3 regions of the Rhodovibrio salinarum DSM 9154 genome follow, and region 2 is predicted to be linked to each of the others. Evidence: predicted binding sites of a transcription regulator. Region 2 holds the regulator's gene; each other region holds the start of a gene.
What was found. Region 2 encodes PhoB, which activates phosphate uptake and scavenging genes when phosphate is short. Its sites were predicted from a motif close to TNTCATAAAACTGTCA; they were not measured.

Region 1 (9,802 bases), 3.0 Mb from region 2:
GGACCCAGCTTCGATTACACCCAGCGCCTGCTGGACTTCCAGTTGTTGGCCGATGGCCAGATTCCCCAGGCGCCGGAAGACGCGCAGGACCCGGTTGCCGAGGAGATGCCGGGCGTGCTGCAGCACCTCGACCGCGACGGCTTGATCGAGCCATCTCCGGCCGACGACGGTACGGAGAGCCCGGCCGATATCACCCGGGAACCGGTGACCTATCCCGCCGACCGTGACACCTGGCTGCAGATGCTGGCGCGTGGCGACGAGGGCTATCTGCTCTCGCTCGCTTATTCCACCCAGCGCGGTTACGGCAACGCACACCCTTTTGCCGGGGAGATCCGGCTGGGTGAGGTTGCGGTCGGTTTCATACCGGAAGAGCTCGGCTTCGAGATCGAGATCGCGGAGATCACCCTCACCGAGTGTCAGATGATCAACCAGTTCAAGGGGTCGGAAAGCAGCCCGCCGCAGTTCACGCGCGGTTACGGCCTGACCTTCGGCCATAACGAGCGCAAGGCGATGTCGATGTCGTTGGTCGACCGGGCGCTCAGGTCACAGGAACTCGGCGAGCAACTGGTCGCACCGGCGCAGGACCAGGAGTTCGTGCTCTCGCACAGCGACAACGTCGAGGCGTCCGGTTTCGTCCAGCACCTGAAGCTGCCGCACTACGTCGACTTCCAGTCGGAACTGGTGATGCTGCGGGAGCTGCGACGACGCTTTCACGACAAGCAGGCGACGCGGGAGGCGGCGGAATGACCGCGCATGCCGAAACCGCCACGACCGAACAGACGGTCGAAGGCTACAACTTCGCCTATCTCGATGAGCAGACCAAGCGGATGATCCGCCGTGCCCTGCTCAAAGCCGTCGCGATCCCGGGCTATCAGGTGCCGTTTGCCAGTCGGGAGATGCCGCTGCCTTACGGCTGGGGCACCGGCGGTATCCAGGTCACCGCCAGTATCCTGGGCGCGGACGATACGCTGAAGGTGATCGACCAGGGGGCGGACGACACCACGAACGCGGTCAACATCCGTTCCTTCTTCGCCCGCACGGCCGGGGTCGCGACCACCACCGCGACCACGGAGGCGAGCGTGATCCAGACCCGCCACCGGATTCCGGAAACGCCGCTGACCGACCAGCAGATCCTGGTCTACCAGGTGCCGATTCCGGAGCCGCTGCGTTGGCTGGAACCGCGCGAGCGGGAGACGCGCACGCTGCATGCGCTGGGCGAATACGGCCTGATGCAGGTTTCGCTCTACGAGGACATCGCCCAGCACGGGCGAATCGCGAAGACCTACAACTATCCGGTCCAGGTCGCGGATGGCTACATCATGGCGCCCAGCCCGATCCCCAAGTTCGACAACCCGAAGATGCACCGCAACCCGGCGCTGCAGCTGTTCGGCGCCGGGCGGGAGAAGCGCATCTATGCGGTGCCGCCCTACACGGAGGTGCGCAGCCTCGACTTCGACGACTACCCCTTCGATGTCGAGGATTGGAGCACGCCCTGTGCACTGTGCGGGGCCACCGACAGCTATCTCGACGAGATCGTGACCGACGATCAGGGGGGGCGGCGCTTCGTCTGCTCCGACAGCGACTATTGCGCACAGCGCCGCCAGGACGGCGCTTCGGGAGAGACGGCATGAGCGCGCACGACGCCTGCAACGCGGATGAGCCGATCCTGTCGGTGCACCATGTCGGTAAGCGTTTCGGGCGCGTGCAGGCGGTCGACGACGTCTCCTTCGACCTGTTTCCGGGCGAGGTGCTGGGCATCGTCGGCGAAAGCGGTTCCGGCAAGACGACCCTGGTGCGCACGATCGCCGGGCAGGAGACGCCGGACAGCGGTGCGGTGCTGTATCGCGACCGCTGGGGCGCGCTCGTGGATCTGCACGCCCTGCCGGAAGGCCGGCGGCGTCGGCTGCACCGCACCGACCTGGGGCTGGTGCAGCAGAACCCGCGCGACGGCCTGCGCATGGGCGTTTCGGCCGGCGCCAACGTGGGCGAGCGGTTGATGGCGCTCGGCCAGCGGCACTACGGCACGATCCGGCAGAGCGCGCACGACTGGCTTGCGCGGGTCGAGGTCGACACGGCGCGCCTGGACGATCCGCCGGCCAAGCTGTCGGGGGGTATGCAGCAGCGCCTGCAGATCGCCCGCAACCTGGTGTCGGAGCCGAGGTTGGTGTTCATGGACGAGCCGACCGGCGGTCTCGACGTGTCGGTCCAGGCGCGGCTGCTCGACCTGTTGCGCGGGCTGGTCGCCGAGTTGGGGCTGGCGGTCGTGCTGGTGACGCACGACCTCGGTGTGGCGCGCCTGCTGGCGCACCGGTTGATGGTGATGCAGCACGGGAAGGTGGTCGAAACCGGGCTGACCGATCAGGTGCTGGACGACCCGCAGGCGGCCTATTCGCAGCTTCTCGTCTCCTCGATCCTGCCGGTGTAGACCCATGAGCCAAGACACGACTGTTCAAGCGCCAGCCGGCCCGATGATCGAGGTGCGCGGCCTGTCCAAGGCGTTCACGTTGCACCATCAAGGCGGGGTGCGCCTGCCGGTTCTGGACGCAACCGACTTCCAGGTTGCCGCTGGGGAGTGCGTGGTGCTGCGCGGGCCCTCGGGGGCCGGCAAATCCTCGCTGCTGCGCTGTCTTTACGGCAACTACCTGGCACAGTCCGGAACGATTCAGGTGCGTGGGGCCGACGGTTGGGTTGACGTGGCCAGGGCGCCGGCGCGCCGGATCCTGGAGTTGCGGCGCACGCACCTCGGCTACGTCAGCCAGTTCCTGCGTGCGATCCCGCGTGTGCCGGCCGAGCAGGTGGTCGCCCAGCCGGCGATCGACGCCGGGATGCCGCCCGACCAGGCCCGCGACCGCGCGCGGGCGATGCTGGCCCGTCTGAACATCCCCGAGAACCTGTGGCATCTGCCGCCGGCGACCTTCTCCGGCGGCGAGCAGCAGCGGGTCAACGTCGCCCGCGCGTTCGCGCGCGACTTCCCGATCCTGCTGCTGGACGAGCCGACCGCCTCGCTCGACGCGGCCAACCGCGATGTGGTGGTTGCGTTGATCAACGCAGCCCGCGAACGCGGGGCGGCGATCGTTGGCATCTTCCACGATCCAGGCGTGCGCGAAGCCGTCGCGACCCGGATTTTCGATCTGCCCGGCAAGGCGGAGGCCGCATGACCGTCCCCAAAGCCCCAGCGAACCGTAACGCGCCGGCCGGCATCGCCGGGCGCGGCGGCAACGACGAACTGATCCTGACCAACGCCCGCGTGGTCGGGCCGACCGGCGTGTGGCATGGCCACGTCGTGGTCCGCGAAGGAACCATCGCCGAGTTCGGCGAAGGCGACGTCCGTATGCCCGGCGCGGTGGATCTGGAAGGTGATCTGCTGACCCCGGGGTTGGTCGAACTGCATTCCGACAACCTGGAGCATCACGTCCAACCGCGGCCGAAGGTGCGCTGGCCGTTCCTGCCCGCGATCATGGCGCACGACGCGCAGATCTGCGGGGCCGGCATCACCACCATCCTCGACGCGCTGCGTCTGGATGACGACGAGGTCGGCGGGGCGGCGGGCCATTCCGCCCAGTTGGTCGACGCGATCGCGGAAGCCGGCCGGCGCAACATACTGCGCGCGGAACACCTGCTGCACCTTCGCGCCGAGCTGCCGGTGCCGAACCTGGCGGAGACCGTCGAGCCGTTCACCTTGAACCCCAGCCTGCGGCTCGTCTCGCTGATGGATCATTCGCCCGGTCAGCGGCAGTTCCAGGACCTCGATGTCTGGAAAACCTATTACCAGGGCAAGCACGGCTATACCGAGGCGCAGCTGGCGACGCTGGCCGTGGAATTGCAGGAGCGCGCTGCCCGGCACGGCACGCACAATCGTAAGGCGCTCGCCAAGCTCTGCGTCGACCGTTACATCCCGCTTGCCAGCCACGACGACACGACCGAAGAGCACGTCGCCGAAGCCGCAGAACTCGGTGTGAGCGTCTGTGAGTTTCCGACCACGCTGGCGGCCGGGAAGGCCGCACATCGCGCGGGGATCGCCACCGTTGCCGGCGCGCCCAATGTGGTGCGCGGCGGTTCCCACTCTGGCAACGTTGCCGCCGACGAACTGGTCGATGCCGGGGTGCTGGACTGCCTCTCCAGCGACTATGTGCCGGTCAGCCTGCTGCATTCGGTGTTCGTCCTGCATCGGCAGACCGGGCGGGATCTGTCGGACGTGTTCGCGCTGGTCACCCGTAACCCGGCGCGCATGGTCGGTCTGACCGACCGCGGCGAGATCGCCGCCGGCCAGCGCGCGGACCTGCTGCGCGTACGCGACCAGGGCGACGCCCCGGTCGTCTGCACCGTCTGGCGCGCCGGCCGCCGGGTCGCCTGATCCCGCTGTTCCCAATGGGCCTGTAGGGCGGGGGCGCCAACGTGACCACCCCCGCCGTACGGTATTGATTCAGACCTTCAGATCAGCCGGGCGCGCAGGGCGGCGCTGGTGCGTTCGACCACGATCACCAGGGCGAAGATCGACAGGATGATCGTCGCCGCTTCGTTATAGTCGAACATGTCCATCGCGGCCTTGAGTTCGATGCCGATGCCCCCCGCGCCGACCAGGCCCAGCACGACCGAGGAGCGGGTCGCCTTCTCCAGCGCGAACAGCGAGGTGGCGACCATCGAGGGCATCGCCGCCGGCAGCACCGCGCCCAGGATGATGCCGCTGCGCCGGGCGCCGAGTGCGCTCAGCGCTTCCTGGGGGCCGGGGTCGGCTTCTTCCATCGTTTCCGCGAAAAAGCGCCCGCAGAAGCCGAGCGTGTCGACTGTCAGCGCGAGCACGCCGGCGAACGGGCCGAGCCCGACCGTGATCACGAAGAAGATCGCCCAGATCAGATCCGGCACGGTCCGCATGAAGGTGATCACCCCGCGTGCCAGGTAATACACCGCCTTATTGGGCGTCTGGTTGCGCGCGGCCATGACCGCGAAGGGGATCGACAGCGCCACGCCCAGGACCGTGCCGACGACGGCCATCTGGAAGGTCTCCAGCATGGTGGCGCCGATCGACTCCATACGCCCGAAGGCTGGTGGGAACATCTCGCCGGCCAGCCGGCCCATCGAGGGGATGCCCTCGACGAAGGTGGTGACCGACATCTCGGCGGCCTGGAAGCACCAGATCACGAACGCCGCGACGGCGACGTAGAGTGTGAACGACAGCGCGTCCGGACGCGCCAGACGGTCGGGCAGGTCGCGTGTATGCCGGGTTTCGCGGGTCGGGTCAGACATGTCTTGGCTCTTGCGGCTGTGCCGGGTCGGCGGATGGGGACGGGGCGTAGAGGTCGCGCAGTTGGTCGAAGTCGACCTCCCCAACCCGGCGGTCGAACATCACCTGTCCACGCTTTAACGCGAGCACGCGGTCGCCGTAGCGCTGCGCGTGGGTGAGGTCGTGGCAGGTGAACAGCACGCCGATTCCCTCGTCGCGCATCAATTGGGCGAACAGCTCCATCACCTCCTCCCCGGCCGTGGGGTCGAGCGAGGCGGCGGGCTCGTCGGCGAACACCAGGCGCGGGCGCTGCATCAGCGTGCGTGCGATCGCGACGCGCTGCGACTGCCCGCCCGACAGGCGGTCCGCCCGCCGGCCCGCAAGGTCCGCCAGGCCGACGCGGTCCAGACAGGCCAGCGCCTCCACGCGCAGCCGCGCGGGCGCGGTTGCCTGGAACCAGTTGCGCGGGCTCGACAATCGGGCCTGAGCGCCGTGCAGCACGTTGGACAGCACCGACAGACGAGGGACCAGATTGTGCCGCTGGAAAACGAAGCCGACCTGCGCGCGCAGCCGACGCAGGTTGGGACCGCGTGCGGCCATCACATCCTGACCAAGCAGGTGTATGTCGCCCGCGTCGGGCTCGATCAGGCGCAGGCAGCAGCGCAGCATGGTTGACTTGCCGCTGCCGTTGGCGCCGATCACGGCTAGGCTCTCGCCCTCGTGCAGCAGGAAGCCGGCATTCTGCAGAACGTCGGCTTCGTCCGTGCCATAGCGCTTGCGCAGGCCGCGAACGTTCAGGTGGGCCGCGCGTTCGGCGTGGGGCACGGAAGCAGCCGCCCCCGGTGCGTGCGCACCCGGGACGGCCACTGTCTCGGCCGGTTGAACCGACATCAGTTGCCCACGAACTCGGCGAACTTCGGCCGGTCGATCGTGCGATACGCCTCGCGGACGTATTCGTAGTCGCTGGAGTCCACGTTGGCGATGAACTTCATGCCGCCGTACTTCTTGTTCTCTTCGCCGCCGTCCTGCACCACGGCCTTGACGAAGGCATCGGAGTTCTCGGTGATCGCCGTGCGGACGGCGTCGACCATCTCCGCGTCGACATGGGTGCCGGCGAGCAGGACGTCGTTCGGCAGGTCCGGGCCGCGCGCGATCACACGGAAGGCGCCCGGGGCCAGGTCGGACTTCGCGCGCAGGCGCAGGTAGTCGTCCATGTAGTTGGTGCCCCAGGCGGCGATGTCGCCGCGGCGCAGGCTTTCCAGCCCGATCTTCTGGGTGGTGTGCACCAGCTCGACGTCCTCCATCGGGTCAATGCCGTAGTCCATCAGCAGCTGCGACGGGCCGAGGTGCGAGGAGGTCGAGCCGACGTCGCCCACGGCGACCTTCTTGCCTTTCAGGTCGCGCACCGAGGTGATGCCGCTATCGGCCATCGTGATGATGGCGGAGAAGTAGTCCGGCCGGCTGAAGCCCAGCACCGGCTTGGCGTCGGTCAGCTTGTTCATGACTACGAACTCGGCCGGACCGGTCAGGATGAAATCGACCTTTTCGCTCTTCAGCAGTTCGACCGATGCGGTGCGGCTCGTCACCGGCGCGAACTCAACCTCGTAGCCGGTCTTCTCCTTGAGCAGGCTGGAGAAGGCGTCCCAGTCCCGGCGCAGCTGCTCCAGGCCGGAGACGTCGGTTACGGTCATGGTGATCGTGTCGTCGGCGGCCTCGGCCGGCGTGGTCGTCGGCGCGGCGAGCCCGAGCGCGACGGCCGCGGCCGACAGATAGGTGATCCAACGCATCGGAGTATCCTCCCGTTCTTTGGTCAGCGCGCGGCTTTGCACGTGGCTGGCCGCGCGCATGGCTATGGCGCCGTCTTCAGGGGCGCGACCTCCGCGTCGCGCACCCCAGACCATGGCCGAAGAGGCGTGACGGGAAGACCAAGAAACGGTGTCAGGAACGTTAAATCTACATGAATATACCAATGACGAAATCGTCTAATCATTTAAGTATAAGAAAATACATTCAACATAACTGTAATATGACCTTTCGCGCAAAGGAGAATATAGAAATCCCGAGCCCATCGAGAAGGCGTGAGAAGGGAATTGCTTGATGCATGCGAAGGGTCAGGACGCCGCGACTAACAGCCTTCAAGCAGACGACGTATCGCAATCGGTGTTGCAGGCATCCGAGGTGACCCTGGTCGGCGGGCGAACCCTGCTGCCCGACGGGTCCCTCGAGGATGCGTGTGTCACCTTAGCCGACGGTCGGATCGCGTCCGTACATGCGGACGAGGGCAGGCCGACAGCGCGCCGGATCGACCTGGCCGGTCGGCTGTTGCTGCCGGGCATCGTCGATCTGCATGGCGATGCGTTCGAACACGTATTGATGCCGCGTTCCGGCGTGCGGTTCCCGATGGCGGTGGCGCTGGCCGAGATCGACCGGCAGCTGGTCGCAAACGGCATCACGACAGCCTTCCACAGCTTGACCTACAGCTGGGAGCCGGGGCTGCGCGGGCGCGACACGGTGGTCGAATTGATGGCGGCATTGGACCGTCTGGGCCACGAGTTGGCCTGTCAGCCGCGCGTGCATCTGCGCTTCGAATTGCACAACGTCGACGCGGTCGACGAGGTGGCCGCGTGGCTGGACGCCGGGCGGATCGATCTGCTCTCGCTGAACGACCACCTGGAGATGATCGTCGGCCGGCTTGAGCGGTTGGACAAGCTTGCGCAATATGCTGAGCGTACTGGCCTTTCGATCGAGCAGTACCAAGAACTCGCCCAACAGGTCGCCCGGCGCGGATCGGAGGTACCGGATGGCGTCGCCCGGGTGTGTGCGGCGGCACGCGCGGCCGACGTCCCGATCGCAAGCCACGACGATGAGACTCCGGAAGCCTGCGCGCACTTCCACGCCTTGGGGGCGCGGTTGTGCGAGTTTCCCTGCAATCTGGAAACCGCCGAGGCGGCGGCCGCCACCGGCGATTCCGTGATCCTGGGCAGCCCGAACGTGGTGCGCGGCGGCAGCCATGATGCCCGTCTGACGGCGGAGGATGCCGTGCGTGCCGGTCTGTGCGATGTGCTGACCACCGACTATTACTATCCCGCCCCGCTGCTCGCCGCCTTCCAGCTGGTCGCGGGCGGTGTTTGCGACTTCGCCGCAGCGTGGGATTTGGTCTCCGGCGGTCCAGCGCGTGCGGCCGGGTTGAGTGATCGGGGGATGATCGCTGTTGGTCAGCGTGCCGACCTTCTGGCCGTGGACGATAGTGTGCCTGGCGTGCCGCGGGTCTCGGCGACCTGGACCGGTGGCCGAATGGTCCATCGCACCAGCCCAGAGGTCGGCGGGTAATCTGCATCTGTTGGGTCCCGCGTTCGTTCGGGCCGCTGGCTGTAAGGCGGGGTGCGGCTGAAAAGCGCAGATGCACATGAGAAGCAGTTGCAATAACGGGTGCGATTTGTCAGCATCCCGGTGAGCCTGCCGGCAGATAGGTCGTCGGGCTCTCTCATGTGCAAATCCTGGGCCCGGCGCGTTCGCCCGTCGGGCCTTTTTTCTGCCCGCCTGCCTTGTCGGCCACCGCATGGCGAATAGGGCGGACGTGAGGGTCAAGCGCGCCGGCGTGCGTTTCCTTATTGCGAATGATTTGCAGTTGCACTAATCTGGGGCTGCGCGGTATCGGCCTGCCAAGCGTCGTGCCGCCGCGGACCGCAACAGCTGCGTGCGAGAGCGAGATGACCAGCACGGCCTTCGAGAACCGGGAGACGGCGGACCTGTCGAGCGGCGGCATGTTCGCGCTCTGGTGCCTACGCAAGCGGGTCTATTGCCTGAAACAGGGCGAAGATCCGCAAGAGAACCTTGGTCACGGCTTCGAACTGGCCGGCATTCGTTCGGCCATGCGCGACTTTGAAGTGCTGTTCAAGTGGCTGGCCCAGAATGCCACCCGTCCGATTCAGCTCGGGGACCTGAAATGCGGCCGGGTTTCCCCGGACGAGGGTCTGTTGCTCGCGGCCCTGGCCGCTTTCCAGCGTCAGGACGCCGCCTCGGGGCGGCTGCTGCTCGGATGCTTCATGCCGCGGGTGGCGTGCCTCCACGCCGCGCCGACGGCGGCCAAGTTCGCAAGCGCCCTGACGCAGGCGGAACTGCCGATCGATCTCGTAGAGCCGCAAGCGTGCGTGACGGAGCGCCGTCATCCGGAGGATCGACGCGCTGCGCCCTCTGCCGCTGTCCCCTCAAGCGTATTGGTTCACTGAAGGAGGTGCCGAGATGGCGAGACTGTCGACCAACGACATCCTCGACTTCGCCATCGTTTTCCTGGCGGACGAGGCGGCGCCGCGGCTCCGGGAGATTCCCTGCCACATGCGTCAGCTGAGCGGGGGTTGGTTCAGTCCCTGTACCGAAGTCATCCGCGGCCGGGTCGAAGCGCTGGTGGCCTGCAGCTTCCTGCGCGTGTCCAACGATAACGCCTTTCCGGCCGAGCGTCGTGTTCATGCGACGGATGGCGGGCTCGCTTATGCCCAAACACTGCCGCGCAAGGTTGCGCCGCAAGCATGCCTGCCGTTGCTGGTCTGGCGTGGGCTGCAGATGTCGCTCGCTGGGCGAATG
Region 2 (9,802 bases):
CATCGACATCGACGCCGACAGCTCCTTCGCGCTGGCGCTGGAGGCGCAGCGCCGCGGCCACGGCCTGTACCACTATGCCCCGGAAGCCCTGACGCTGCGGGACGGCCGGGTCTACGCCCGCGGCCGGCCGATGCGCCTAAAGCGGGAGCACGGCAACCACTACCAGCTGGGCGACTGGGAAACGCTCGACCTGGCGGCGATGGACGTGGTGATGATGCGCCAGGACCCGCCGTTCGACATGGCCTACATCACCGCCACGCACCTGCTGGAAAAGGTGCATCCGCATACGCTGGTGGTGAACGACCCCGCGCACGTGCGCAACGCACCGGAAAAGCTCTACGTCACCCACTTCGCCGAGTTCATGCCGCCGACGCTGATCACCAGCGACCGCGAGCAGATCCGGCAGTTCCGCCGCGAGCAAAAGGACATCATCCTCAAACCCCTGTTCGGAAACGGCGGCGCGGACGTCTTCCGAATTACCGAGCAGGACGAAAACCTGGGCGCGCTGCTGGATATGTTCACCCGGCTCTACCGCGAGCCGATTATGGTGCAGGCCTACCTGCCGGAAATCCGCAAGGGCGACAAACGGATCATCCTGATCGACGGCGAGCCGGTCGGCGCGGTCAACCGCGTTCCCCCGCCGGGCGACGCGCGCGCCAACCTGCACGTCGGCGGCTATGCCGAGCGGGCGGAACTGACCGAGCGCGACCGCCAGGTCTGCCGCGCGATCGGTCCGGCGCTGCGCGAGCGCGGGCAGATCTTCGTCGGCATCGACATGATCGGCGACTACCTGACCGAGATTAACGTGACCTCCCCCACCGGCATCCAGGAGATCAACCGGCTGGACGGTGTGTCGCTGGAGACGCAGGTCTGGGACGCCATCGAAAGCCGCGTCAACGCGAGCGGCCACATTCCGGAGTAAGTCCCGTTGCAGATCGTCTATTCCGCCGACCACGCCCGTCAGCATGGCCGCGGTGAACTGACCGATGGCCGCCTGATGCCGGTGGTGGAAAAGCCCGCGCGCGCCGAGATGGTGCTCAAGCGCGCCCAAGAGGTCGGCCTGGGCGACATCATGCCGCCGCGGGACTTCGGCCGCGAGGCGCTGGTGCGCATCCATCGACCGGACTACCTCGCCTTCCTCGAAGGCGCCTGGGCCGAGTGGGAAGCCGAGCGCGGCGGGGAAACCGACTGCCTGCCGCTGATCTGGCCGGTGCGCAACCTGCGCGCCGTTTGCCCCACGCACATCGACGGCAAGGTCTCCTACTACGCGCTCGACGCCGGTACACCGATCACGCCCGGCACCTGGACGGCCGCGCGGGCCAGCGCGAACGTTGCGATGACGGCGGCCGACCTGGTCGCCGACGGCACGCGTGCCGCCTTCGCGCTCGGCCGGCCGCCCGGGCACCACGCGACGGCCGACCAGCTGGGCGGCTACTGCTTCCTGAACAACGCCGCGCTCGCCGCGCAACGCCTATTGGACCGCGGCGCCGAACGGGTGGCGGTGCTGGACGTCGACTACCATCACGGCAACGGCACCCAGGCGATCTTCGAGGACCGCGCGGACGTGCTGTTCTGCTCGCTGCACGCCGATCCGAAGCAGGAGTTCCCCTACTTCCTGGGCCATGCGGACGAAACCGGCACGGGCGCGGGCGAAGGGTACACCGTCAACGCGCCGTTGCCCTGGGGCACCACGGCGGAGGCCTGGATGGCCGCGCTGGAGCGGCTCTGCCAGCGGATCGAGTCTTACGCGCCCGACGCCCTGGTCGTGTCGCTCGGTGTCGACACCTACAAGGGCGATCCGATCTCCCGCTTCGCCCTGGATACGTCCGACTTCCCGCCGATCGGCGCGCGCTTGGCCAAGCTCGCCCTGCCGACCACCTTCGTCATGGAAGGCGGCTACGCCGTCGAGGAGATCGGCGTGAACGCGGTCGGCGTTCTGCAGGGCTTCGAGGGGGGCTAGGCCGACCCCTATGCCACCGACACGTTGCGAACGCGAGGAGACATCCCCGGTATGACCGATGCCTACGCCGAGTTGGAAACGCGCTTTGGCCGGATGAACGCGCTGTCGGAGGCCGGCGGCGTCCTGAACTGGGACATGGCCACCCTGATGCCGGCCGGCGGGGCCGAGGCGCGCAGCGAGCAATTGGCGGCCCTTCAGGTCACCTGCCATCAGATGATGACCGACCCCAAGATGGCCGAGCTGTTCGAAAACGCGCAGGCGAAGGGCGACCAGCTGTCCTCCTGGCAGGCCGCCAACCTGAAGGAGATGCGCCGGCAGTGGCTGCACGCCACCGCCGTGCCGGAGCGCCTGGTCGAGCAGATCAGCCGCGCCACCAACCGCTGCGAACTTGCCTGGCGGGAGGCACGGCCGGAGAACGACTTCCAGAAGGTGAAGCCCCATCTACAGGAAGTCCTGGACCTGACGCGCGAGGCCGGCCAGGCCAAGGCGGACGCGCTCGGCCTCGGCGTTTACGACGCGCTGCTCGACCAGTTCGAGCCCGGCTTCTCTTCGCAGCGGATCGACGAGATATTCGGCCGGCTGGCCCAATGGCTGCCGGAGACGCTGCCCCGGGTGCTGGAGAAGCAGCGCAGTCAGACCCCGCCGCAGCGCCCCGAAGGCCCGTTCCCGCAGGCCAAGCAGGAACAACTGGGCAAGCGGCTGATGCAGGCGGTCGGCTTCAATTTCAGCCACGGCCGGCTGGACGTCTCGCTACACCCCTTCTGCGGCGGTGTGCCGGACGATCTGCGGATCACCACCCGCTACGACGAGAGCGACTTCACCAGCGCCATCCTGGGCGTGCTACACGAGACCGGGCACGCGATGTACGAACGCAACCTGCCCGCCGACTGGCGCCGGCAGCCGGTCGGCGAGGCGCGCGGCATGGCGCTGCACGAAAGCCAGAGCCTGCTGATCGAGATGCAGGCCTGCCGCTCGGCCGACTTCATCCAGTTCATGGCGCCGATCGCCCAGGAAACCTTCGCCGGCAGCGGTCCGGCCTGGGAGCCGCACAACCTCTACCGGCTGGCCACCCAGGTCGAACCCGACTTCATCCGGGTCGACGCCGACGAGGTGACCTACCCCGCCCACGTGATCCTGCGCTATCGGCTGGAAACCGCGCTGATCGCCGGCGACATGAGCCTGGACGACCTGCCGGGCGCGTGGAACGACGGCATGCGGGACCTGCTCGGCATCACCCCGCCGGAGGACCGTCTGGGCTGTCTGCAGGACATCCACTGGTTCGACGGCGCGTTCGGCTACTTCCCCACCTACACGCTGGGCGCGCTCGCCGCCGCGCAGCTGTTCGAGGCCGCGACCACCGCGCACCCTGAAATCCCGCAGCACCTGCGCCAGGGCGATTTCTCGACCCTGCTCGCCTGGCTGCGGACCAACGTGCACAGCCTGGGCAGCTCGCTCACCACAGACGAAATCCTGGAACGGGCCACCGGCGCGAAGCTCGACGAAACGGTGTTCCAACGGCACATCCAGCGCCGCTATCTGGACGACTGACGGGACGACAGACCGCGCGTCGCGGCGTATTCGGGGCGGGGCGTGTCAGCACCCGGCGGCCCACCGGCCACCCTTGTTCCCTGGCAAGGGGTGTGCAGGATGCGCGGGCGTGCCCCACCCCTTCGTGAACGCCCCATCGCATGGCCCTGCTGTTCGACGTCGTCACCCGGATCACCTTGCCGATCGTCGCGATCGCGGCGCTCGGCTTCGTGATGCAGACCCGCGCGGGCTTCGACGTCCGCTCGCTGAACCGGCTGCTGCTCTACGCCACGCTGCCCTGCTTCCTGGTGGTGACGCTGGCGGAAGCGAAACTGCCGCTGGGCCAGCTTCAGGGCGTGGTGATCTTCACGATGGCGCAGTTCGCCCTGCTGCTCGCTCTTGGCTGGTCGGTCGGCCGCGCGCTCGGCCTCGACCCCAAGGCGCGCGCGGTGGTGGCGGTCGCCTGCGCCTTCCCGAACAGCGGCAACTTCGGCATCCCGGTGATCGAACTCGCTTTCGGCAGCGACTATGTCGTGCACCAAGCGGTGATCACCTCGACCCACACGGTGATGATCCTGCTGCTGGCCCCGATCCTGTTCGGCGGCGGCGGCACGGTCGGCCAGCACCTGAAGGGCGTGTTCCAGACCCCGCTGATTCCCGCACTGGCGATCGGCATCGGCCTGAACCTGGCCGGGATCGAGTTGATCGAGCCAATCCGCAAACCGCTGGCGACGATGGGCGATGCCTACGTCGGCGTGGCGCTGTTCGCGCTCGGCGCCCAGTTGGCGGAAAACCGGCTGAGCGTGCAACTCGGCACGGCCGGAGTGTCGGTCGCGCTCCGGCTTCTGATCGCGCCACTGCTGACGGCCGCCGCCTTACTACTGCTGGAGATGCCGGCGTCGGTCGAGGCGATTCTGCTGGTCGGCAGCGCCGGCCCGGTGGGCGTGTTGGTGACCATCTTCGCCAGCGAGTTCCGCGGCAACGTCGAACTCTCGAGCGCGGTTGTGGTTGCCTCCACCGTGCTGAGCCCAATTGCCATCACCGCCGCGGTGATCGCCACCCGACTGATGGGGATGGGGTAGCTGGACGTGCAAGAACGGCCCTTCCCGTCCGTGGCGGAAAGGACCAGTGTGCGCGACCTTCAGTCTACCCCTGCTCCGCCTCGGCGCTTTCGCTGCCGACGCTGTCGGGCTGATTGGCGGGATGGTCGAGGGCGTAACCGGCGGCGCGGACGGTACGGATCAGGTCCGCCTCGTCGCCGGTGTTGAGCGCCTTGCGCAGCCGGCGGATATGGACGTCGACCGTTCGCGGTTCGACATAAACATCGTGCCCCCAAACCGCGTCCAGCAACTGCTCCCGGGTGAACACGCGGCCCGGGTGCTGCAAGAGATGGCGCAGCAGGCGGAACTCGGTGGGGCCTAGGTGCACGTCGCGGCCCTGCCGGCGCACCCGGTGGGCTGCGAGGTCCATCGCCAGGTCCTCGAACTGCAGCGTCTCGCTGGTCAGCTGCGGCTGCGCCCGGCGCAGCACGGCGCGGATGCGCGCGATCAGTTCAGCCGGGGAGAACGGCTTGGTGATGTAGTCGTCCGCTCCCGAATCCAGCCCCCGGACCTTGTCCGCTTCCTCGCCACGGGCGGTCAGCATCAGGATCGGCACATCGCGCGTATCCGGCTGGCGGCGCAGCCGGCGGCAGACTTCCAGGCCGCTGGTGATCGGCAGCATCCAGTCCAGCAGCACCAAGTCCGGCCGCTCTTCCGAAGCGCTGATCAGCGCTTCGTCACCGTCCTGAGCAGCCATCACGCGAAAGCCCTCGCGCTCCAGGTTGTAGCGCAGCAGCGTGACCAGGGCGGTCTCGTCCTCGACAACCAGGATTAGCGGCTTCATTGCAGTCGCCCCTCCTTCAGGCGTTCGAGGACCCATCGCCGGAATTCGGCGTGTTTTCGGTCCCGATATCCTCGGCGGTCTCCGGCGCCTCGACGACGGCGTAGCTGGAGGTATCGCCCTTCGGCCGGCCGCCCTCGATGTAGTCCCCGGTGACAAGGTAGTGGATCGTCTCGGCGATGTTGGTGGCGTGGTCGCCGATCCGCTCGATGTTCTTGGCGATGAACAGCAGGTGCGTGCACGGCGTGATCGCCCGCGGATCCTCCATCATGTAGGTCAGCAGTTCGCGAAACAGCGAGGTGTACATCTCGTCCACCTCGGCATCGCGGTGCCAGACGTCGAGCGCCTTCTCCGCGTCGCGTTCGACATAGGCGTCGAAGGTATCCTTGACGATCGACTGCACCAGCTTGGCCATCCGCGGCACGGCGGAGGCCGGCTGCGCCGGCGGTAGCTGATTGAGCGCCAGCGTGCGCTTGGCGACGTTGACCGCATAGTCGCCGATCCGCTCGGTGTCGGAGGCGATCTTGAACGCGGCGATGATCTCCCGCAGGTCGGTCGCCACCGGCTGGCGCAACGCCAGGATGCGGACCGTTTCCTCCTCGATCTGGTGTTCCAGGCCGTCCAGGCCGGTGTCCGCGTTGACCACGCGGCCGGCGAGGTCGCTGTCCCGGCGGGCCAGCGCGTCGACGGCGCTGGAGAACTGGCTTTCCGCCATGCCGCCCATGCGCGCGATCTGATGGGCGACGTTCTTCAGTTGATCGTCGAACGACTTGACGATGTGTTCCTGCTGCCCTTGCAAGGCGACCTCCCTTGGCGCCGGCCCTCCGGCGCGTATCTTCACATAGATGTGCCGGCCCGGCTCAGCCGTACCGGCCCGTAATGTAGCCCAGCGTGCGCTGATCCTTCGGATTGGTGAAGAGCGCCTCGGTCTCGCCCGCCTCGACCATCTCGCCCAGGTGGAAGAAGGCGGTGCGCTGCGATACGCGCGCGGCCTGCTGCATGTTGTGGGTGACGATGACGATCGTGTAGTTCGCGCGCAGTTCGTCGATCAGCTCCTCGATCTTGGCCGTGGCGATCGGGTCGAGCGCGGAGCATGGCTCGTCCATCAGGATCACCTCGGGGCTGACCGCGATCGCGCGGGCAATGCACAGCCGCTGCTGCTGACCGCCGGAGAGGCCGGTTCCGGGCAGGTCCAAGCGATCCTTCACCTCATCCCACAGGCCGGCGCGCTGCAGCGAGTTGACGACGACCTCCTCCAGCTCGTCCTTGGTGTTCGCCACACCGTGGATGCGCGGACCATAGGCCACGTTATCGTAAATCGACTTCGGGAAGGGGTTGGGCTTCTGGAACACCATCCCCACCCGGGCGCGCAGCTGCACGACATCCAGCGCCGGATCGTAGATGTCGGCGTTGTCGAGCGTAACCTGACCGCTGATCCGGCAGCCCTCGATCACGTCGTTCATGCGGTTCAGGCACCGCAGGAAGGTCGACTTGCCACAGCCCGAGGGCCCGATCAGGGCGGTGACTTCGTTTACCCCGACATCGAGCGAGATGCCATGCAGTGCATGCGCCTGTCCGTAGTAGACGTGCACGTCCTGCGCGGCCATCTTCGCCGTCTTGCTGGTACCGGCGGACGGGCTCGATCCGGTCTCGCCCTTGCCCGGCTGATTTTTGTGTTTGGCGGCTTCCGCCGCCATCGGAGTCTGGACTTCGGTCATCGCGTCGTACGTTCCTTGGCGTTGGAGCCTACCAGCGGCGCTCGAACTTCTTGCGCAGCAGCACGGCGGTGGCGTTCATCGCGATCAGGAAGGCGAGCAGCACCATGATCGCCGCGGAGGTCTTTTCGATGAAGGCGCGCTCCGGGCTGGTCGACCAGAGGAAGACCTGCACCGGCAGCACGGTCGACGCGTCGGTGATGCCCGTGGGCACCTCGACGATGAAGGCGACCATGCCGACCATCAGCAAGGGGGCGGTCTCGCCCAGCGCCTGGGCCATGCCGATGATCGTCCCGGTCAGGATGCCCGGCAGCGACAGCGGCAGCACATGGTGGGTCACCGTCTGAATGCGCGAGGCGCCGACGCCGAGCGCCGCCTCCCGGATCGAGGGCGGGACCGCGCGCAGCGCCGAGCGCGCGGAAATGATGATCGTCGGGAGCGTCATCAGCGACAGCACGATACCGCCGACCAGCGGGCTGGAGCGCGGGAAGCCGAAGAAGTTGATGATCACCGCCAAGCCAAGCAGACCGAACACGATCGAAGGCACCGCCGCGAGGTTGTTGATGTTCACCTCGATCAGGTCGGTCAGCTTGTTCTTCGGCGCGAACTCCTCGAGGTAGACCGCCGCCAGCACCGCGATCGGGAAGGACAGCAGCAGGGTGACGAACAGCGTCAGGAACGAGCCCACGGTCGAGGACAGGATGCCCGCCTGTTCCGGCTCGCGGCTGTCGGAGCCGGTGAAGAAACTGGTGTTAAAGAAGGCATCCACCCGGCCCTGTTCGGCCAATTGGTCGTGCCAAGCGATGAAGTTGGGGTCGAGCAGACGGCGGTCGGGCGGCAGATCGCGATCGACATAACCTTTCTGCAGCATGTCGATCTTGTCGTCGGTCTTGACCCAGACATCGAACGAGGTGCCGAGCAGGCTGGGATTGTCGATCACCTGCTGACGCACGGTGCGCGCCGCCGCGCCGGAGACGAAGCCGCGCAGCTCGCGCCGCGCCTGTTCGTCGGTTACATCCGGGAAAAGGGCGAACAACGCATCGTAGACGACAGGCCTGAAGTTGGTTTCCTGCAGGTTCTCCGGCGTCGGCTCGCCTTCCAGGCCGATCTGCTCGGCCGTCGGCGTCACGGTCAGCTGCATCTGGGTCTGCCAGAAGGCCGTGTAGCCGTTGAGCACGATACTGGCCAGCAGCACGGCCAGCATGCCGACCGCCGTCACCACGGCGATCACCCCGTAGAGACGGAAACGGCGTTCGGCGGCGTAGCGCTTGCGCAGGCGCGCTGCCGACAGATCCGGCCGGCGCACGGACAGGTCGGCGGTGTTCGAGGTGCTACTCATATTTTTCGCGGTACTTCCGAACGATGTGGAGGGCCACGACGTTGAGCGCCAGCGTCACCGCGAACAGCGTGATGCCGAGCGCAAAGGCCGCCAGGGTCTTGGCGCTGTCAAACTCCTGGTCGCCGGTCAGCAATGTGACGATCTGCACGGTCACGGTGGTGACCGCCTCAAATGGGTTGGCGGTCAGGTTAGCCGCCAAGCCCGCGGCCATCACCACGATCATGGTCTCGCCGATGGCGCGCGAAATGGCCAGCAGGATGGCCCCGACGATGCCCGGCAGTGCGGCCGGGAAGACCACCTGCTTGATCGTTTCCGACTGTGTGGCGCCCATCGCATAGGCGCCGTCGCGCAGCGTCTGCGGCACGGCGTTCATGACGTCATCCGACAGCGAAGAGACGAACGGAATGATCATGATGCCCATCACCGCCCCGGCGGCGAGCGCGGATTCGCTGGAGACCGAGAGACCGAGCCCGCCGAAGGTATCGCGGATGAACGGCGCCACCGTCAGAGCGGCGAAGAAGCCGTACACCACCGTCGGGACACCGGCCAGAATCTCCAGCAACGGCTTGACGCTGCCGCGGATCCGCTTGGGCGCGTAGTCCGACAGGTAGATCGCCGAAAACAGTCCGACCGGTACCGCCACCGCCATCGCGATCGCGGTGATCAGCAAGGTGCCGGTGAACAACGGCACCGCACCAAACGCGCCTTCCGCGGCAACCTGGTCCTCGCGGATCGCGGTTTGCGGGTCCCAGGTCAGGCCGAACAGGAAGTTGTCGATCGGGATCCGGCCGAAAAAGCGCACCGCCTCAAACAGGAGCGACAGCACGATGCCGATCGTGGTCATGATCGCGATCGTCGACGCCACGATCATCACGATCGTGATCACCCGCTCCACCTTGTTCCGAGCGCGCAGATCGGTGCGGATGAACCGCCGGCCGACGCCAAGCCCGATCACCGAGAGCGACAGGGCGGCGACCAACGCGATCGACCGCCCGAACGCGAACACGTCGTTGTAGGCGGCGGCCGCGCGCTCGATCTCCGGCGTCACCTCGCGGAAGATGCCGTAGCCGGCGGCAAGGTTCTGGATGTCGGTCATCAACAGCTGCAGGCGCTGCGGCGGCAGGTCCTTGGTCGCAGGATCGAGCGTCTGCAGCATCGCCCATTGGGCGACCTGCGGCTCGACCAGGAACCAGCCGGCGGCGAGCAGTACCCCCGGCAGGCCGCACCACAGCGCCAGATAGCCACCGTAGTAGCTCGGCAGGGAGTGCAAGTGGACCGGGTGCCCGCCCGAGACGGTGTAAGCACGCCGGCGGCCAACCCAGTAGCTGAACGCCAGGAGGGCCACCAGGGTAAGGAGGAAGACGGAGATGTTCATCGACC
Region 3 (9,802 bases), 3.0 Mb from region 2:
CCCGTTATCGGCGTGATCGCCTTGATGACGTCGATCTGTACGCCCGCCGCCGCCGACACCTGTCCGCCCTGGGAGGCGTTCAAGGACCGCTTCGTCGCGCCCAGCGGGCGCGTCGTCGATACCGCCAATGATGACATCAGCCATTCCGAAGGCCAGGGCTACGGGCTCGTGCTGGCCCAGGCGCACGATGACCCGGGCGCGTTCGCGCGGATCTTCGAGTGGACCTACAGCCGACTGATGATCCGCCAGGACGGGCTGCTTGTGTGGAAATGGCAGCCGAAGGGCCCCGACCATTATCCAGACCCGAACAGTGCCAGCGACGGTGATCTGCTGGTCGCCTATGCCCTTCTGGAAGCGGGTGAGAAATTCGATAACCCGGACTACACACGCAGGGGCGAAGAGCTGGCGCGCGCGATCCGTGACACCCTCGTGCGCGAGGTCGGCGGCTACACCGTGCTGCTGCCGGGGCCGGAAGGGTTCGTGCACGAGAACGACCACGTCGTGATCAGCCTGGCGTATTGGATTTTTCCGGCCCTTGAGCGCCTCGCCGCACGGCCGGACGGGGCGATATGGCGAGAGCTCGCCGAAGACGGCCGCAAGCTCTTGCAAAAGGCGCGCTTCGGGCGCTGGAACCTGCCGCCGGACTGGGTCGTGCTGACACCCGACGGCCAGCTTCGCCTGCCCGAGCCGGACATGTTCCCTGGGGTCTTCGGATACAATGCGGTGCGCATCCCGCTCTACCTGCGCTGGGGCGACACCCCGATTACGAGCGAACTGCTGGCGCCCTTCCGCGATCTCTGGACGGGCTCTGGCGCGTCCGGCAGCCTGCCCCTAGAGGTCGACCTGCGCAGCGACGAGATCCTCAGCGCCGGCCCCAACATCGGCTACGCCGCCGTGCGCCGACTCGTGACCGGGAGCCCCTCAGCGCCAACGCCGGACGAGCTTGGCCGCGCGTTGCGCGATGAGAACGTACAGTACTACGGCGCGGTCCTGAGCCTGTTGGCCTGTCTTGCCGAGGGCGGGGAGACGTCATGCGGCTGTTAACCCCTACGCTCCTGCTCAGCCTGATGGCCAGCAGCGTATTGGCGCTGTGCGATGCCCATGCGCAGGACGGCGGGCAATTGGAAATCGTGCCGCCCGCGTCGATCGACGCGCGGGAGTTCCGGTCGCAACGCCGGTCGGGCGAGATCACCGCCAGCGATCTGGCTGCCCTGCGCTACTACAAGCAAAGCGGCCAGGATGCGAAGTTCCAAGCCGAGGTCGAGCGCCTACAGCGGATCAAGCCGGGCTGGACGCCACCCGAAAACCTGGGCGCGGAACCATCGGGGCCGAACGTGCAGCCGCTCTGGGACCTGTACGGCGAGGGTGCGTACGCCGCCGTGCGCGCGCGCATCGCCGAGCTGCGTCAAGCCAACCCGGACTGGCAACCGCCTGCGGACATGATGCAGGCGCTGGAACGCGCCCGGCAGCGCCAGCGCCTAGTCAGCGCTTCCGACATCGGCGCGCAGGACACCGTAATCCAGATTGCCGAGGCCAATCCCGGCCTTCTGACCTGCGAGTCGATCGACCTGATCTGGCGCACGGCGGAGGCCTATGCGGCGACCGACCAGCCCGAGCGCGCCCGCACACGCTTTGCCAGCGCGCTGCGGGACTGCGCGGCTCCCGAGGCACGGGTCGCGACGCTCGAAAAGGCGCACGCCGCCCTGCCGCCGGAAGCCACCCGCACCCTCCTGAGCGTCGCCAGGAACGTGGCCCAGAGACCGGAGACCGAACGCGCAATCGCCCGGATCGAAGGCTATCTCGACCAGTCGAGGCTGGCGGCCGCGGCCGACGGACAGGTCAACCTGAGCAGCGCCGAGTTGGCCCGGTACGGCGATCAGGCCAAACAGGCCAACGATCCGGAAACCGCCAGCACGCTTGGCTGGTATCACCAAAAGCGCAAACAGCACCGACAGGCCCAAACGTGGTTCGAGCGGTCCCAGGCCTGGGGCGGCGGCAGCGCGTCGGGTCTGGGGCTCGTGCTGGCGCTGCGCGACCAGGGCAAGACCGAACAGGCGGAAGAAACCGCGCGCGCCCATGCCGGCAACCGGCAGATACGCGACCTGCTGGTCGGCATCGCAACCGACCGGCTGGCCAACGATGGCACCGTCGGCCCAGAACATCTCAAGCGCTACGCAAGCCTGGCGACAAGGTACGAGAATGCCACGCTCGCAATGGCGCTCGGCTGGGAGCACTACAACAGTCAGCGCTTCGACCAGAGTGCGGACTGGTTCGCCAGGGCGCTGACCTGGGCACCGTCGGCCAAGGCCGCGGAAGGGCGCGTGCTGGCGCTGTCCCAGGCCGGACGGCTGGAAGCGGCACGCGAAACGCTGAACGAATGGCGCGACCAATATCCTGAGATCGCGGACACGCTGGAGGTCGGGGATCCGGCAAGCCCGCTGATGCAGGCGATGCAACGCGAGGACTACGGCGCCTGCCTGGCGGAAGCCCAGGGTATCGAAGGCACCGCCGACTATGGCGCGGCGGAAGCCGTGGCCTATGGGTGGTGTCTCGTCGGGCTCAACCGGCACGTCGAAGCGGAAATCCGGTTCGAACAGGCGCTCTCGCTCCTTGATGAGAAACAGCAGGCGGGCACCGACTGGGTCCGGCTGCGTCGCGACGCCCTGCTCGGACAGGCGACCTCGCTGATCACCCTGGGACAAGTCCAACGCGCCATGCAGGCCCTGCAGGACGCCGACCTGCCCCAGGAGCAGACGGACCGTCTGAAGGCCCAAGCGCTGGCGAAATACGCCTATATCGCGATGGAACGCCAGCGCTACGCGGAGGTCTTGCGCATTCTCGAGATCCGGCGCCGGTACGCCGCCCCGACGCGCGGGCTCAAGGTCATTCAGGGGTGGGCGAACTATAACCTTGGGAACAACGGCCGTGCCGCCCAGATCTTCTCGGACCTCAACATCCAGTTCAGCACGGAGGACACCCGCCATGCCCTGGCCGTGGTTCGCAAGTACACGCGCTAGGCCGACCCTCGGCGGGCTGGCGGCGTGCGCGCTCCTCGGCCTGACGCTCGCCGCCTGCACGGCCCCGCAGCGCTACGAGGACCGCCGGGAAGCCGTGGCACCGCTCTGGCAGCAAGCGGCGCCGGCCGACACGGTGTTCGAGATCGTGGCGCCGAGTTCGGGCACGTCCGCAGCGCAGTCTTCCGAGCCAGCGGAGAGCGATGCCCGTCCCGAGCTCACAGCCATTCGTGGCTTCGTGCGGGTCTACGATTTCGGCGAAAGCCACCGCCTGATCCTGTCCAACAACACGAGCATTCCAGGCTCGAACGAGGTGATCGCCCACCTGCGGCCGCCGCGCCCAGGGCTCGTCTCTTCGCTCAGCCGTCCCGAGATCCGCACCCGCGTCCCCAGCATCCAACCGGACCGGGAATGGCTCCACTCCGAGATCCAGGAGCAGTTCCCCACCGACTATACGGCAAGCGGGGTTCGAACGGCGCAGAATGCCTACGGCGACTATGCCTATGTCGTGCTCACGGGCGATGGCGACGCCACCTGCCTCCTGGCCTGGCAGCGTCTGGTCGAAGGCCAGTCGGAGGTCTTCCTGCCGCGCGGACTGTCCAGCGTGTTCACCACCCTGCGCTATTGCGATGCCGCCCAACCGCCATCGCGAATCGCGCAAGTCTTCCAGCGGATCCAGCTGGATTTCCTCGCAGCGAGACCAGGAGGCGACGCTGGGCGACTGCCGAGCCGCTGGGGCCAGGAAACGCCGTCCCCGCAAGGGCGCAACGGTCGCTCGAACGACCCCTACTGGCTGCCTGGCTTCTAGAATAGGATCGGGCGGAACCGCCGCCTCGCAGCCGCCCCGCCCGATCGCACCGTTCTCGTCTTAATCCTGCAGCGCCTGCTGCAGCAGGCCCGGCGTTTCCAGCAGGATCAACTCGTTGTGGTCCTGCGCGCCGAGCTTACGACCCATCGAGACGCCGTAATTATTGTCGTTGCCGACGATGATGTGCCGATCGTCGACCATGTGGACGTCCTCGATCGTCACCAGCGGGAAGGTGAAGCGATCGCCCTCGCCGCCCAGGACGGCCTTATCGTTCGGGTCCTGGATGTTCATCAGATCAATGTACCCCAGCTTCTTGACGAACCCGCCGTCCTCAACGCCTTCGAAGCTGATCGTATAGACACGTTTGAACTGCGCGGGCTTGTTGAAGCAATCGGCGGTCGGTGCCCCCTCGCACGCCTGGGCTGGCACGCCTTCCCCCCAATCGCGCTCGATCACCAACGCGCTATTGTCGTCGATCATGTTGAAGTCGCCGATCGACAGGCCGTCCTGCTCAAGCTGATACTTGAAGCTGCGGCCGGTGAACGCGCCCTCGGAAACGTCAAACTCGACGATCCGCAGGTAATGCCCCTCTTCCGAGGACTCGTAGCCGCCATCGCGGTACAGCGGGCCTTCGAACATCGGATACAGCGTCTCGCCGTCCGGGCTGGCCGCCATGCCCTCCAGACCGCGACTGCGGCGCACCGAGAAGTCGACGGAACCGTCCGGCTCGGTCGGCAGCTTGAGCGCGAAGTGATCGGGCGAACGCACGATCTCGCCACCGACCCGCACTTGGTGGAAGTCCGTGATGACGCCCTCGGGCGTGGTGGCGAACAGGTAGGGACCGAACTCGTCGCCGAACCAGAAGCGGGTTTCGCCGTCCGCGTTCTCGACGATCTGGAAGCTTTCCGGATCGAAGTCGGCACCGGTTAGGTAGCGCGTTCCGGTGTTTTCGTTGGTGAGCTGGAAGGGCACGACCTTGTTCGGGTCTTTGAGGTAGATCGCCTCCTCCAGCTCGACCTCGCCACGATCCCAGTCCGGGGCGACCTTGTGGACCATCAGCATAGCGTCCGGTGAGTTTGCCTTGTTGCCGAAACCGTTGTCCGCCATGACGTAATAGGCGCCGTCGCCGGCCGGCTTGATGCCGGAAAACCCCTGGACCGGCTGACCCGCGTGCGGCCGGTCGGCATCGGTCAGGCGCGGTGCACCGTTGGCCGACATGAACGAGCTCGTCTCGATGCTCCCCAACTGCTCGGTGCGGAGGTTGTCCGGGCCCGCGAACTTCGCCGCGACGCCGAGCGCATCCGGCGCATCGTCCGGGATCGGCACGAAGGTATCGGCCTGCAGATAGGCATGACCGGCCAGCGTTGCCTCATGCGCCTGCTGCGCGGACGCGGGCATCGCGCTGCACACACCGGCGGCCAACATTATATTCATGAAGAGAAACGTACGCTTCATACGAATGATCCCTGTCCTTTGTAACGGGTGAATGCCGCTCGCACACACGGCGTGGGTAGGGATGCAATCGAAGCGATGAAAAGCTTTTTGCGGGCACATGAAAGTTTACTGACAGCGTTTACTCCTCCAGTGAATTGATATTATTTTGACTGTGATAATAGCGGCTGAACGCCTTGAGTATCCCCCGACTCATGAAAACCGTTTGGAGCTGCACAGGCCTGCTTTCACAAAAGTGCAAGCCGAGCTTAATCACCCTGTCATCGTTGCGATGTTGGACCCAGGAGCGCGCATTGGGGGGCGCGTCGCGGCCCCCGACGCGACCCTGCCGCCGACCGTTTTGGCGCCTCTGCACACCCTGGCGGCGGCCTGACGGAGCCCAACCAACGAGGGGAGACTTATGTCTGTGAACATCACCAAGCTGGCGAAGGCGTGCGTCGCCACCGCCGCGCTGATCGCGGGTGTCGGCGCGACGGCACAGAGCGCCAACGCGCAGATGACCGATTGCGACTACCGCGGCAAGCTGGCCGAGCGCTACTGCGATATGAACCGCGACATGGTCGCGGACCTGCCGCTGGACGAGAGCGAATGGACCGATCCGGACACGCTGATCTTCTCCTACGTGCCGGTCGAGGACCCGGCGATCTACAAGGAGACCTTCCAGCCGCTGATGGAGCATCTGGAGGAGGTCACCGGCAAGGACATCCGCTTCTTCTCCGCGCAGTCCTATGCCGCGCAGATCGAGGCGCTGCGTTCGGGCCGTCTGCACGTTGCCGGCCTGTCCACCGGCTCGACGCCGTTCGGCGTCAACATCGCTGGCTTCAACCCGTTCGCCATCATGGGCACGGATGAAGGCGAGTACGGCTACAAAATGCAGGTCATCACGCCGGCCGACAGCGACATCGAGAGCATCCAGGACCTGAATGGCAAGACGGTCGCGCACACCGAGCAGGCCTCGAACTCCGGCAACCAGGCGCCGCGCGCACTGCTGGAAAGCCAGTTCGGCATCGTCCCGGGCGAGGACTACGAGGTCACCTACTCCGGCGGCCACGACCGCAGCATCCTCGGCGTCGCCAATGGCGACTATGCCGCGGCGCCCATCGCGTCCTCCGTCCTGGACCGCATGGCCGAGCGCGGCGCGGTCGACCTGGACGACATCCGTATCATCCACGAGAGCCAGTCCTTCCCGACCACCAGCTTTGGCCATGCGCACAACCTGCATCCGCGCCTGGCCCTGCTGATCCAGAAGGCGTTCTATACCTTCGAGTTCGAGGGCACGTCGCTCGGCAAGGAGTTCTCCGACGTCGATGGCTTCCTGCCGATCACCTACAAGAACAACTGGCAGGTGATCCGCACCATTCAGGAGCAAAACGAGGTCGAGTACACGACTGACAACATCAGCGGGTAATATTCCGCGCGTACGCGCTCAAACGCGTACACTCAATCGACAGCCCGGTTCCGGCAGTTGGCATAGGCCACCCGCCGGGACCGGGCCCTTTTCCTGCTTAGATCTTCCGCGGTATCCATGCTTCAGGTCGATAATCTCACCAAGACCTACCCCACCGGCCAGAAGGCGCTCGACGCCTGCTCGCTGAAAGTCGAGAAGAGTCAGGTGGTGGCGGTGATCGGGCCGTCCGGCGCCGGCAAATCCAGTTTCATTCGCTGCATCAACCGCCTTGTCGAACCGAGCGAAGGCCAGATCTGGCTCGACGGCACCGAGGTGACGGCGCTGAACAGCGACCAGATGGCCAAGATGCGCCGGCACATGGGCATGATTTTCCAGGAGTACAATCTGGTTGAGCGGCTGACGGTGATGGAGAACGTCCTGTCCGGCCGGCTCGGCTTCGTCTCCTTCTGGCAAGCGTTCTTCCGCAAGTTCCCGCAGGCCGATATCGACCGCGCCTTCGAACTGTTGGAGCGCGTCGGGCTGGCGGGCTACGAGAACAACCGCGCCGACGCTCTGTCCGGGGGCCAGCGCCAGCGCGTCGGCATCGCGCGCGCGCTGATCCAGGAGCCCAAGATCCTGCTGGTCGACGAGCCAACCTCCTCGCTCGACCCCAAGACCGCGCGCACCATCCTCGCCCTGATCGCCGACCTGGCGCGCGAACGCGGGCTGCCGGCCCTGATCAACATCCATGACGTCGGCCTGGCGCTGATGTTCGCCGAGCGGGTGGTCGGCCTGTCGCAGGGCAAAATCGTTTTCGATGGCGGGCCCGAGCAGGTCGACGAGCACATCCTGACCCGCATCTTCGGCGAGGCCGACTGGCGCCAGACGATCCGCCACGCCGCCGAGGACGCCGAAGCGCTGGAGGCCAGCCGCACGGCCGAAACCGACGGCGCAGCGGACGACGACCCACAGACCGCGCCCCCCGCCAGCCAGCACGGAGCGGCCGGATGAGCGCGCCCGGCGACACCGCCCAACCGGCGCGCGGCACGGCCGGGCGCACCTGGCGCAAGCCACCGATGATCCGCAGCCCGTGGCTGCGCTGGGGACTTGTCGTTCTGCTGGGCGCCTACCTCGTCTACGCCATCGACGATGTGAACTTCGACCTGGACCGCTTCATCGCCGGCATTCCGAAGGCGATCGACATGGCGCAGGCGATGGTGCCGCCGGACTTTTCCCGCTGGCAATTACTGCTGGACGGCATCCTGGAAAGCCTGCAGATGGCGATCTTCTCAACGGCCATCGGCGTGGTGCTGTCGGTCCCGATCGCCGTCTGCGCGGCCCGCAACATGGTGCCTCGGCCGGTTTATCTGGCCGCACGCGGCTACCTTGGCATCGTCCGCACGCTGCCGGAGGTGCTGATCGCGATCTTCCTGGTGAAGGCGTTCGGCTTCGGCGCGTTCGCCGGCATGCTGACGCTCACGATCGCCTCCACCGGGTTCGTCGGCAAGCTGCTGGCCGAAGACATCGAGGACATCGACCCGCGCCAGGTCGAAGCGATCCGGGCCACCGGCGGAAGCTGGCTGAAGGTGCTGCTGTACGGCGTGCAGCCGCAAACGCTGCCGCGCTACATCGGCCTGTGCATCTACCGCCTGGACATCAACCTGCGGGAATCGACGATCCTGGGCATCGTCGGCGCGGGCGGCATCGGGGCGACGCTGTACAACTCCTTCGGCCGTTACGAGTACGACTTCTCGTTCGCCATTCTGCTGTCGATCATCGCCATCGTGCTGGTCGCGGAATGGGCGAGCGGCGTCATCCGGGCGCGTATCACATGACCGGCGATCCGATGATGACCGACGGCATCTACACCCCGGCTGGCCGACGCGTTTGGCGTCGGCGCAGCCGGCAGGAAACGCTGCGCCGCTTCGCCTTGCAGCTCATCGGCCTGATGGTCGTGCTATGGGCGGTCTGGGGGCTGGACGTGCACTGGCCGTTCGTGCTCGACGCCCCGGAACAGGTGGTCGACCTCGCCGGACGGATGCTGCCGCCGGCCTGGTCGTTCACCGGCGAGATCATCGCGCCGATGGTCGAGACCATCAACATCGCGACGCTGGGCACGATCCTGGCGTGCCTGCTGTCGATCCCGGTGGCACTGATGGCCGCGCAGAACACCACCCTGAACCGGACCACCCTGTGGATCGCCCGGGTGATCGTGGTGACCTCGCGCTCGATCAACGAACTGGTCTGGGCGATCATCTTCGCCGCGATTTTCGGGCCGGGCCCATTGGCCGGCGTGGTCGCGATCGGCATCCGTTCGATCGGCTTCACCGCCAAGCTGATCGCCGAGGGGATCGAGGAGATCGACCGCGGTCAGGTGGAGGCGATCGAGGCGACCGGCGCCAACCGTGCCAAGGTGCTGGCCTACGGCATCCTGCCGCAGATCATGCCCACCATCGTCGGCGTCGTGACCTTCCGCTGGGACATCAACATCCGCCAATCCAGCGTGATCGGGCTGGTCGGCGCCGGCGGCATCGGGATCACGCTGAACAGCGCGATGAACCTGTTCAACTGGCCCCAGGTCACGATCATCCTGATCGCCATCTTCATCGTCGTGATGGCGAGCGAGTGGGTCTCCGACTTCCTGCGCAAACAGTTCACGTGAGGTTCACCAGGGCGCCGGCATCCGATCCGCCGGCGCCCTGGTGGCGTGTTAAAGGCATTGCGGTCGGGATGATATTTTGATATTTCTGGAAACATGGAAACACAAACTGCGACCACAGCCTTCGCAGCGCTCGCGCAGCCGACGCGGCTCGGCATCTTCCGCCTGCTGATCCGCTGCGCGCCCGATGGCTGCTACGCCGGCGACATCGCCGCCCGGCTGGACGTGCCGCCGGCGACACTGTCGTTCCACCTGAAGCAGTTGGAGCAGGCCGGATTGGTCCGCAGCCGGCGGGAGAGCCGGCACATCGTCTATGCCGCCGACATCGCCGGCACGCGCGCGCTGCTCCGGTTCCTGACCGAGGACTGCTGCGGCGGCCGGCCAGAGATCTGTTCGGACCTGAAGACTGACCAGGACTGCGAAGTTCACCAGCAACGCTAGACAACCATCGTGTCAGACCGGAGCCCCGCCATGACCGAACG

Region 1: a site for PhoB is predicted at 7,231-7,246, ahead of RHOSA_RS0116340 (PhnD/SsuA/transferrin family substrate-binding protein). Genes of this name have one in related genera too.
Region 3: a site for PhoB is predicted at 5,500-5,515, ahead of phnD (phosphate/phosphite/phosphonate ABC transporter substrate-binding protein). Genes of this name have one in related genera too.

What each region holds. Positions count from the first base shown of each region.
Region 1 covers NZ_KI911559.1:3,518,603-3,528,404, reverse strand. Annotated here, with positions in the region: gene RHOSA_RS0116375 (carbon-phosphorus lyase complex subunit) at 1-747, shown strand, start outside; gene RHOSA_RS0116370 (alpha-D-ribose 1-methylphosphonate 5-phosphate C-P-lyase PhnJ) at 744-1,631, shown strand; gene phnK (phosphonate C-P lyase system protein PhnK) at 1,628-2,425, shown strand; gene phnL (phosphonate C-P lyase system protein PhnL) at 2,430-3,158, shown strand; gene RHOSA_RS0116355 (alpha-D-ribose 1-methylphosphonate 5-triphosphate diphosphatase) at 3,155-4,354, shown strand; gene phnE (phosphonate ABC transporter, permease protein PhnE) at 4,432-5,244, opposite strand; gene RHOSA_RS23055 (phosphonate ABC transporter ATP-binding protein) at 5,237-6,112, opposite strand; gene RHOSA_RS0116340 (PhnD/SsuA/transferrin family substrate-binding protein) at 6,112-7,008, opposite strand; gene RHOSA_RS23050 (alpha-D-ribose 1-methylphosphonate 5-triphosphate diphosphatase) at 7,319-8,551, shown strand; gene RHOSA_RS0116330 (hypothetical protein) at 8,932-9,450, shown strand; gene RHOSA_RS0116325 (hypothetical protein) at 9,464-9,802, shown strand, end outside.
Region 2 covers NZ_KI911559.1:538,715-548,516, reverse strand. Annotated here, with positions in the region: gene gshB (glutathione synthase) at 1-922, shown strand, start outside; gene RHOSA_RS0102560 (histone deacetylase family protein) at 929-1,960, shown strand; gene RHOSA_RS0102555 (carboxypeptidase M32) at 2,012-3,508, shown strand; gene RHOSA_RS0102550 (AEC family transporter) at 3,649-4,569, shown strand; gene phoB (phosphate regulon transcriptional regulator PhoB) at 4,634-5,371, opposite strand; gene phoU (phosphate signaling complex protein PhoU) at 5,388-6,167, opposite strand; gene pstB (phosphate ABC transporter ATP-binding protein PstB) at 6,229-6,975, opposite strand; gene pstA (phosphate ABC transporter permease PstA) at 7,115-8,422, opposite strand; gene pstC (phosphate ABC transporter permease subunit PstC) at 8,415-9,797, opposite strand.
Region 3 covers NZ_KI911559.1:3,504,868-3,514,669, forward strand. Annotated here, with positions in the region: gene RHOSA_RS23035 (family 8 glycosyl hydrolase) at 1-1,044, shown strand, start outside; gene RHOSA_RS0116255 (hypothetical protein) at 1,032-3,017, shown strand; gene bcsN (cellulose biosynthesis protein BcsN) at 2,983-3,822, shown strand; gene RHOSA_RS0116265 (esterase-like activity of phytase family protein) at 3,883-5,220, opposite strand; gene phnD (phosphate/phosphite/phosphonate ABC transporter substrate-binding protein) at 5,675-6,682, shown strand; gene phnC (phosphonate ABC transporter ATP-binding protein) at 6,800-7,672, shown strand; gene phnE (phosphonate ABC transporter, permease protein PhnE) at 7,669-8,496, shown strand; gene phnE (phosphonate ABC transporter, permease protein PhnE) at 8,493-9,323, shown strand; gene RHOSA_RS0116290 (ArsR/SmtB family transcription factor) at 9,417-9,761, shown strand; gene RHOSA_RS0116295 (arsenate reductase ArsC) at 9,792-9,802, shown strand, end outside.